DNA from 2 places in the Methylosinus sp. LW4 genome. Region 1 is predicted to be linked to the other one. Evidence: predicted binding sites of a transcription regulator. Region 1 holds the regulator's gene; the other holds the start of a gene.
The links. Region 1 encodes LexA, which represses DNA repair genes until DNA is damaged. Its sites were predicted from a motif close to TGTTCNNNNTGTGTTCNG; they were not measured.
Positions count from the first base shown of each region.

Region 2: the regulator LexA is predicted to act here: its motif matches at 2,408-2,425, upstream of METLW4_RS0111355 (YifB family Mg chelatase-like AAA ATPase).

Region 1 covers NZ_KB900626.1:252,221-256,428, reverse strand. The annotation lists gene METLW4_RS0101255 (AsmA family protein) at 1-1,185, opposite strand, end outside; gene lexA (transcriptional repressor LexA) at 1,425-2,129, opposite strand; gene METLW4_RS27510 (hypothetical protein) at 2,293-2,496, shown strand; gene METLW4_RS0101245 (LLM class flavin-dependent oxidoreductase) at 2,564-3,604, opposite strand; gene METLW4_RS0101240 (OFA family MFS transporter) at 3,939-4,208, shown strand, end outside.
Region 2 covers NZ_KB900626.1:2,262,840-2,267,047, forward strand. The annotation lists gene METLW4_RS0111340 (Bax inhibitor-1/YccA family protein) at 1-252, opposite strand, end outside; gene METLW4_RS0111345 (hypothetical protein) at 626-1,279, shown strand; gene METLW4_RS0111350 (lytic murein transglycosylase) at 1,308-2,174, opposite strand; gene METLW4_RS0111355 (YifB family Mg chelatase-like AAA ATPase) at 2,499-4,034, shown strand; gene METLW4_RS0111360 (ATP-binding protein) at 4,107-4,208, shown strand, end outside.

The sequences.
Region 1 (4,208 bases):
CCCGCGCAGCAGCAGCGACAGAGCGGCGTCCTCGAGGTTCAGCCGCAAGATGCGGGCGCGCGTCGCCGAAAGGCGCAGATCGACATCGGCGTCCTGAATATCCGGCAAGGCGAAAGCGTCGCGGCTCCATTGGCCGTCGGCGCCGGAGAGCGCCGGCAGATCGGCGATCATCGGCTTCAGCGACACGAAATTGCTGGCGAGCGTCGCATGGACGATGGGCTTGTCGCCCTCGTGACGCAGCGCGAAGGAGCCCTCGAATTCATTGTCGTCGGCCGAGAGCTTCACATCGGTGAGCTGAAAATCGCGCAGGCCGACGCTGGCCTTGGCGGAGAGCTGCACATTCTCGAACGGGCCGGGCAGCGGCGCGCTCACCTTGGCGAGGCCGAGCGCATGGCGCAGCGAGGGCGAGGAGGCGGTGATCCGCCCCATATAGCGCGGCTTGGCGCCGAGCTGGCCGAAGCCCTCCGCCTCCAGCCGCACACTGTCCGAGTCGAGCCGCACCGTGACCGGCGTCTGCTCGCCGCGCAGCAACGCGCCGGGCTTCAGCACCCAGAGCATGGCGCGCGGCCGCTCGCCGCCCCAGGAGAAAGCGGCGTCGAGCGTCGCCGGCGAGCCGACGGTGCGCCAGTCGAGCGTCGCGTCAATGTCCTGCAACGTCTCCTCGCCGCCCGAATATTTGAGGCGCGCGACGCCGGAGACGATGGAGACGCCGCCGAGCCGGGCGCGATCGGCCTTCTCGGCCGCCGGCGTCGAGGGCCGCGCCGCTGCGGCGCGCACGGCGGCGCCGGAGGTGCTCATCGGCTTGCGATCGAGATCGACCTCTATCGACGGGCGGATGAGCTCGATATCGGCGATTTCCAGGCGGCCGGCGAGCAGAGGCAGCAGAAGCACATTGCCGTGCAGCCGGTCCGCCTCGATGGTCAGCGCCGCGGTCGGATCGGCGAAGGCGATGCTGTCTATGGTGATGTGCGGGCGCGGCAGCAGCGAGAAGGTCGAGCGGCCCTTGGCGGCGATGAACAGGCCGGAGGAGGCGTTGAGCTGGCCGGAAATCTCCTCGAGCAGCGCATTGGTCGAGAAGGTCCAGGGCGCGAGGGCCGCGCCGAGCGCCACTGCGGCGACCGCGCCGAGAGCGATCAGCCAGCGGCGCGGCAGGCGCGGGAGAGACAGGCGGCGGCTTTGGCCCAAGGGCTTCGATCCTTCGATTTCGCGCATCGGGCCAGTCGAGTGCGACATTCCATCGTCCATGAAAAAAAGCGGGGCGGCCGCGGGCCGCTGGCGACGCAGCGCGCGCCCTCGGCGAGGGCGCGACACGAAACAACATGCCTTAATCGCTCGGCCGCGACGCGAAAAGGCCCGCGCGCCAAAAGCGCGCGAGGCCGGACCATGGCGGCAAAGGGCGGCGAGATCGTGGCGGCGCGAGGCTCTCAGTATTTGCGCAGAAGGCTGACCAGACGCCCCTGGATGCGGACGCGATCCGGCCCGAAAATGCGCGTCTCATAGGCCGGATTGGCGGCCTCGAGCGCGATGGAGGCGCCGCGCTTGCGCAGGCGCTTCAATGTCGCCTCCTCCTCGTCGATGAGGGCGACGACGATATCGCCGGTGTCGGCGCTGTCCTGCTTCTTCACCACGACGACGTCGCCGTCGAGAATGCCGGCCTCGATCATCGAATCGCCGCGCACCTCGAGCGCGAAATGCTCGCCGCCGCCGAGCATATCCGGCGGCAGGCTGATGGTGTGGCTGCGATTCTGCAGAGCGGAAATGGGCGTGCCGGCGGCGATGCGGCCCATGACCGGAATCGCCACCTGCTGATCGGACTCGGGCTCGCCGGCGGGAACGGGCCGCACGCGGCCGAGCGCGCCCTCTATGACCGAAGGCGAGAATTTGCCGCCGCGCGCGGCGACGCGGGGCGTCGCCGATTCGGGCAGGCGCAGCACCTCGAGCGCGCGGGCGCGATTGGGCAGACGGCGAATGAAGCCGCGCTCCTCGAGCGCGAGAATGAGCCTGTGAATGCCGGATTTGGAGCGCAGATCGAGCGCGTCCTTCATCTCGTCGAAGGAGGGCGGCACGCCGGTCTCCTTCAGGCGCTCATGGATGAAGCGCAGCAGATCGCTCTGTTTCTTGGTCAGCATGGAAGCCCCCCGGCGCCGCCCGCCCGCGTCGCGCCACGACCGAACCCGAGCATGATGCCGCGGGTTCATAAACAAATCATGAACGGGAGGATAGGCGTTCTCGGTGCGTTCCGCAAGTGGAGCACGATTCCGATTGACCGGCTGAGATCAAGATATAGTATGAATGCAGACCGCGACACATAGGCGCGTTCCAAATCTGTTCGGCTCGATTTCAGAAGGATGGAATCCAGATGACAACCAGCAAGAAGCCGGCCTCGATTTCCGGCAAAAAGCTCGCGACCAAAGGAACATCGGCTCCCGTGAAAACTATTGCGGCGTCAGACTTGGCTCAAGCCCCAAAGAAATCCAAAAAGAAATAGGCGCTTGATCGTTCGAAGCGAAGCAAGAAGCGCAAAAAGACAAGTGGAGTCGACCGATAGCGCGCGCACCTCCCTCTACTGCGCCGCCGCCGCCTCCACGCCCAGCATCGGCCGCACATGGCGCGCGAAATCCTCCAGCGAGCGCAAGTTCTTCTCCGGGTCGCGGGAAATCGGCTTCAGCAATATCGCCCGCGCGTCGGTCTCCTCGCGATAGGCGGCGATCTTTTCCGCCACCTCGTCGAAATCGCCGATCAGCGAGCGTTGCAGCAGCCCCTCCTCCGTCAGCGAGGCCGGCGCGGCGCCGTCCTGGCGGGCGAAATTGCCGCGCATTCGCTCGGCGAAGCGGGAGAGGAAGGGAACCGCCTCGGCCAGCGCCTGCTCGCGGCGCGGCGCGGCGAAATAAAAGCGCGCCATGGTGAAGCGCGGATCGCCCTCCGGTCCCGCGGCCTCGCGATAGATGCGCAAGGTCTCCTTTATCTGCTCTATGGGGAAAGGCGGGCCGGCCATCACGCCATGGCCATTGCGCGCGGCGTAGCGAATCGCGCCCGGCGTGGTGGTGGCGAGATAGGTGGGGATGGGCTTTTGCAGCGGGCGCGGCGTGAGGCTGAGGCCATTGGCCTCGTAATGCGCGCCGGTGAAGGTCACTTTGTCCTCATAGAGCAGGCGGTTGACGAGGCCGAGCGCCTCCAGAGTCATCTCCCGCGTCGAATCCTTGCCGGCGCCGAAATGGCGATTCTGCAATTCGAACGGCCCGCCGCGCGCCACGCCGAAATCGAACCGCCCCTTGGAGAGAAGATCGATGGTGGCGACATCCTCCGCCACCTGAATGGGATTGCGGAAGGCGAGCAGCACCGCCGCCGAGCCGAGGCGTATCGTGCTCGTCACGCCGGCGAGATAGGAGAGAAGCGTGAGAATGGAGGGGCAGGCGGCGTCCGGCTCGAAATGATGCTCGGCGACCCAGGCCTCCTCGAAGCCGAGCGCCTCGGCATGGCGCACGAGGCGCGTCTGCGTCTCGAAGCAATGCGCGAAATCCTGCTGCGGGTTTTCGTAAGTGGAGAAGACGCCGAACCGCATGGCGAAGGCCTCGGAATGCGCGCCGCCGTCCTTGCGCGCCATGGCTATATACGGCAGTTACATATCGGCATACAGGATATGGACGCGCAAGGCCGCCCGCAAGCGCAAAAACATTGGCGTCGCGCGGGAATTTCGGTCGGCCCATAGAAAGCTCTCGTCCAATCCGGCGGATGGGCGTCATAATAGAGAAATCAAATAAAGCGACGAGAAAAACATATTGATCGATCGTCGGCGCTGTGGCGATTTTCCGATAGAAACAGTTGAAAAAGCCGCAATGCTCGGCATTGTCGAACGTCAGCGGGCGCCGCGAAGGCGGCGTTCGGGGAACCGCTCACGACGCCGCGGCGCGAGCGCAGCTCGATTTTTGGAGGATTCGATGTCGGTAGCAGCCGCAACGCCGTCCCGGCAATTTTTCAGCCGGGAGCGCTCCATCGCAGCGCACGGCTTCAATCGCTGGCTGGTGCCGCCGGCGGCGCTCGCCGTGCATTTGTGCATCGGCATGGCCTATGGATTCAGCGTGTTCTGGCTACCGCTGTCGCGCGCCATCGGCGGCGCCGAGCCCAAGGCCTGCCCTGCCGACATGGGCTTTTTCGCCAGCATCGTGACGACGAGCTGCGATTGGAAGATCAGCATGCTCGGCTGGACC
Region 2 (4,208 bases), 2.0 Mb from region 1:
CACCGCCCATTTCAGCGGGCTCGTGTAGAGCATCTGGCCGAAGGGCGTGAGCGCGATCTGCCGGCCGCCTTCCTTGGCGACGGCGAGCATATGCGTGCCGAGCGCGACGACGCCGGTCACGCCGAGACCCAGGACCATGTAATTATAGACGCCGAGCATATAGGCGCGCAGGCCCTCGTCGATCTCGGCCGTGCCGGCTCTGGAGACGCCGCCCCGGTAGCCGAAGCTCGTGTTGCGGTCGAAATTGGACATAGCATCCTCTCGAAAAAGGCCGCGCGGCCCGGTGCATCCGGCCAATCGGCGCGGTCCTCGCCGTCGAATATGGCGTGAGGCCCGCGGAAAAACAAGAGTCCGCGGACGCAGAGCCGCAAAGTTCACGCCATGTCCAGCAAAACACAAGCAAAAGACGCAGTATAGGATGCGGAGCCGCGCCGCAATTCTATGCCGGGAGGCGGACAAAAGCCGAGCCCGCGCACGCTCTTGCCGCTCGCGAAGAATGCGCTAACATGCCGCATTGTCGCAGGCGGCGAGCGACCGGGTCGGCCGAACCGGCTCTCGCTTCGTCGTCGGAGCGAAAGCGCCCACGGAACGAGGCCCGCAACACATGCTCCATGGGGGAATCATCATGTCCGACAGCGGTCTTGCCCCGTTCTGGCGGTCGATCGATGGGTTTCTGCGTCCTGCGACTCGTTCCGCGCCGCCCGTTCTTCTCGTCCTGCTGATGACGCTTCTCGGCGCGGGGACGCCCGCCTCCGCCCATGGCCGGCTCGGCTCCGCCGAGGGGCGATGCCGGCTCTATGTCGGCCCGGACATAATGAACTTCACCGGCTATATGCCGGACGCCTCCAAGAACGAGTTCTGCGAGGACATTCCGGCGACCGGCCATATGATCATCGCGCTCGACGCCGAGCAGGACGAGCTGCGCGACATGGCGGTGGAGATCAGAATCGTCAAGGATATCGGCGGCGAGGAGAAGGAGAACGCCGATCTGGACGCTGCGACCGTCGCCTATCGCGGCCCGCGCACCTACCCGACCGGCACGATCAATTTCGAGCACGACTTCCCCGATGCGGGCTATTTCGTCGGCATAGTGACCGTGACCGGCGAGCATGGCGAGCGCTGGGTGTCGCGCTTTCCCTTTTCCGTGGGCAAGAGCTTCATGCGCACGCTGCCGCTCTATCTGCTGATGGGCGTCGGCGTCATCGCCATGTTCTTCATCTATCTACGGCACCGGCCGATCCATTCGCTGAAGACGGCGGAGGCCGAGCCGGCGGAATGATCCTCCGCCGGCCGCGGGAGGCAGCCGCTCATCGCGCCGTCTCGACAGGATCGCCGATTCCCGATGCGCGCGTGTCGCCTTTGATCTTATCGGCGAGCAGGGCGATGGTCTTGGAATAGACCTTCGCCTTGTTCCATTCGAGCAGCGCCGGAAAATTCGGCTCGCCCTCGTCCCAGCCGGCGCCCGGCTTCCACCCATAGCCATGCAGAAAATTGGCGGTGGAGGCGAGCACATCCGCCGTATTGTGAACGAGATCGCGCTTGCCGTCGCCGTCGAAATCCACCGCGAATTTCAGATAGGACGAGGGCATGAACTGCGTCTGGCCGATCTCGCCGGCCCAGGCGCCGCGCATTTGCGCGGGATCGAGATCGCCGCGCTCCACGATGCGCAGCGCGTCCAGCAGCTCGGCGCGGAACTTGTCGGCGCGGCGGCAATCATAGGCGAGCGTCGCCAGCGCGCGAATCGTCGCGAAATCGCCGAGATAGGAGCCGAAATCCGTCTCCAGCCCCCAAATGGCGACGATGACCGGCCCCGGCACGCCATATTTCTGCTCGATGCGCTTGAACAGCGCCGCATGCTTCTGCAGCAGCGCGCGCCCCTTGCTCACGCGGAAGGAATTGGCCATGCGCGCGGAGAATTGCTCGAAGGTCTGGCGGAACACTTTCTGCCCGCGATCATGCGAGATCACCGAGCGGTCGTAATAGACGTCGCGCAGCGACGAATCGATCGCCGCCTTGGAGATTCCCGCCGCAACGGCCTCCTTCTCGAAGCCCGCGAGCCAGGCCTCGAAGCCCTCGCCATTGCGCCCGCATTCGGCCGCCAGCGCCTTTGGCGCGCCGAAGCCGATCGCCAGAGCCAAAGCCGCGGCGCCGAGCGCCGTCGTCATCCGATTCATCTGAGACATATCGCCGACCCCATCTCTCGGGCGAAGCCCTTTTGCGCTCTCGAGGCGTATCCCCCGGCGCGAATTCCGATCGATCGAACGGCCGATCGCAAAACGCTTTAGCTCACGAGAGCGCGGCCGCACGATGGCGACGCTTTCGCGAGAGCCGAAATTGCCGATGCTGAAACCGGCCCCAGACTAGCTCTCGCCGGTTAGCACCCGGTTGCCGAAGCATGGCCAATTTTCGTTCTCATATTGTTCTTGCGAGGGCGAAATCGCGCGTCTACTATGGCGGCGGTTGCGTCAGAGCGATATCGGGGTCTCGGAGCTTTCGTCATGGTGGTCAGAGTCGCGACGGTCGCCTTCGAGGGCATCGAGGCCAAGCCCGTCGACGTCCAGGTGCAGATCGCCAGCGGCAATGTCGTTTTCACCCTGGTCGGCCTCGCCGACAAAGCGGTCGCCGAATCGCGGGAGCGGGTGCGGGCGGCGCTGGTCGCCTCCGGCCTCGCCCTGCCGGCCAAGCGCATCACCGTCAATCTCGCGCCGGCCGACATGCCCAAGGAGGGCAGCCATTACGATCTGCCGATCGCGCTCGGCGTGATGGCGGCGATCGGCGCCATTCCCTCGGACGCGCTGGACGGCTTCACCGTGCTCGGCGAATTGGGGCTCGACGGGGCGATCGCGCCGGTCGCCGGCGTGCTGCCCGCCGCGGTCGCCGCCAACATGCGCGGCCATGGGCTCATCTGCCCGCGCCAATGCGGGCCGGAGGCGGCCTGGGCGTCGAGCGACATGGAGGTGATCGCGCCGCGCTCGCTGATCCAGCTCGTCAATCATCTCAAAGGCGTGCAGGCGCTCTCGCGGCCGGAGCCGGCCGTGCGCGCGGCGGCCACGGCGCTGCCGGATCTCTCCGACATAAAAGGCCAGGAGAGCGCCAAGCGGGCGCTGGAGATCGCGGCCGCCGGCGGCCATAATCTGCTGATGAACGGCCCGCCCGGCGCCGGCAAATCCATGCTGGCGGCGCGGCTTCCCTCTATTCTGCCGCCGCTGTCGCCGCGCGAGCTTCTGGAAGTCTCGATGATCCATTCCGTCGCGGGCGAGATCGCCGGCGGCGAGCTCACCGATCGGCGCCCGTTTCGCGCGCCGCATCATTCCGCCTCCATGCCGGCGCTGGTCGGCGGCGGCTCCCATGCGCGCCCGGGCGAGATCTCGCTCGCCCATAATGGCGTGCTGTTCCTCGACGAGCTGCCGGAGTTTCTGGCGCAGGCGCTCGACGGCCTGCGCCAGCCGCTGGAGACGGGCGAGGTCGCCGTCTCCCGCGCCAATCACCGCGCCGTCTATCCGGCCCGCTTTCAGCTCGTCGCGGCGATGAACCCCTGCCGCTGCGGCCATGCGCTGGAGCCGGGCTTCGCCTGCCGCCGCCAGCCCAACGAGCGCTGTATCGCTCAATATCAGGCGCGGCTCTCCGGCCCGCTGATCGACCGTTTCGACCTCAGGATCGAGGTTCCGGCGGTCTCGGCGGCCGATCTCGTGCTGCCGCCGCCGGCCGAAGGCTCCGCCGAGGTGGCTGCGCGCGTCGCCGCGGCGCGCGAGCGGCAAGGCCGACGCTATGCGGCGCTCGGCCTTCCCGGCTCCACCACAAACGCCAGCGCGCCGGCCAGCGCGATCGAGAAGGCCGCCGCGCTCGATGCCTCTGGAACGGCGCTGATTCGCGAGGCGGCCGAGCGTCTCGGCCTCTCGGCGCGCGGATTTCATCGCGCGCTGAAGCTCGCCCGCACCATCGCCGATCTCGACGGCTCGGACGCCATAGCGCGCCGCCATCTCGCCGAAGCGCTCGCCTATCGCGGCGGCGCCGGAGCCCGCGTCGCCGCCTGAGCCCGGTTCACACTTTTCTGTCGATTGCCGTGGAATAATTGCATCTTCGTCGAATGTCCTTGGACCGCCCGCATGCCTGCTGTTCCGCCTTGCGTTTTCGGCCTTCTCGCCTTTTTCGCCGTTCTGGCCCCCGCCGTCTGGCTATGGCTCTCCCGCGCGCGGCGGGCGCGCCGG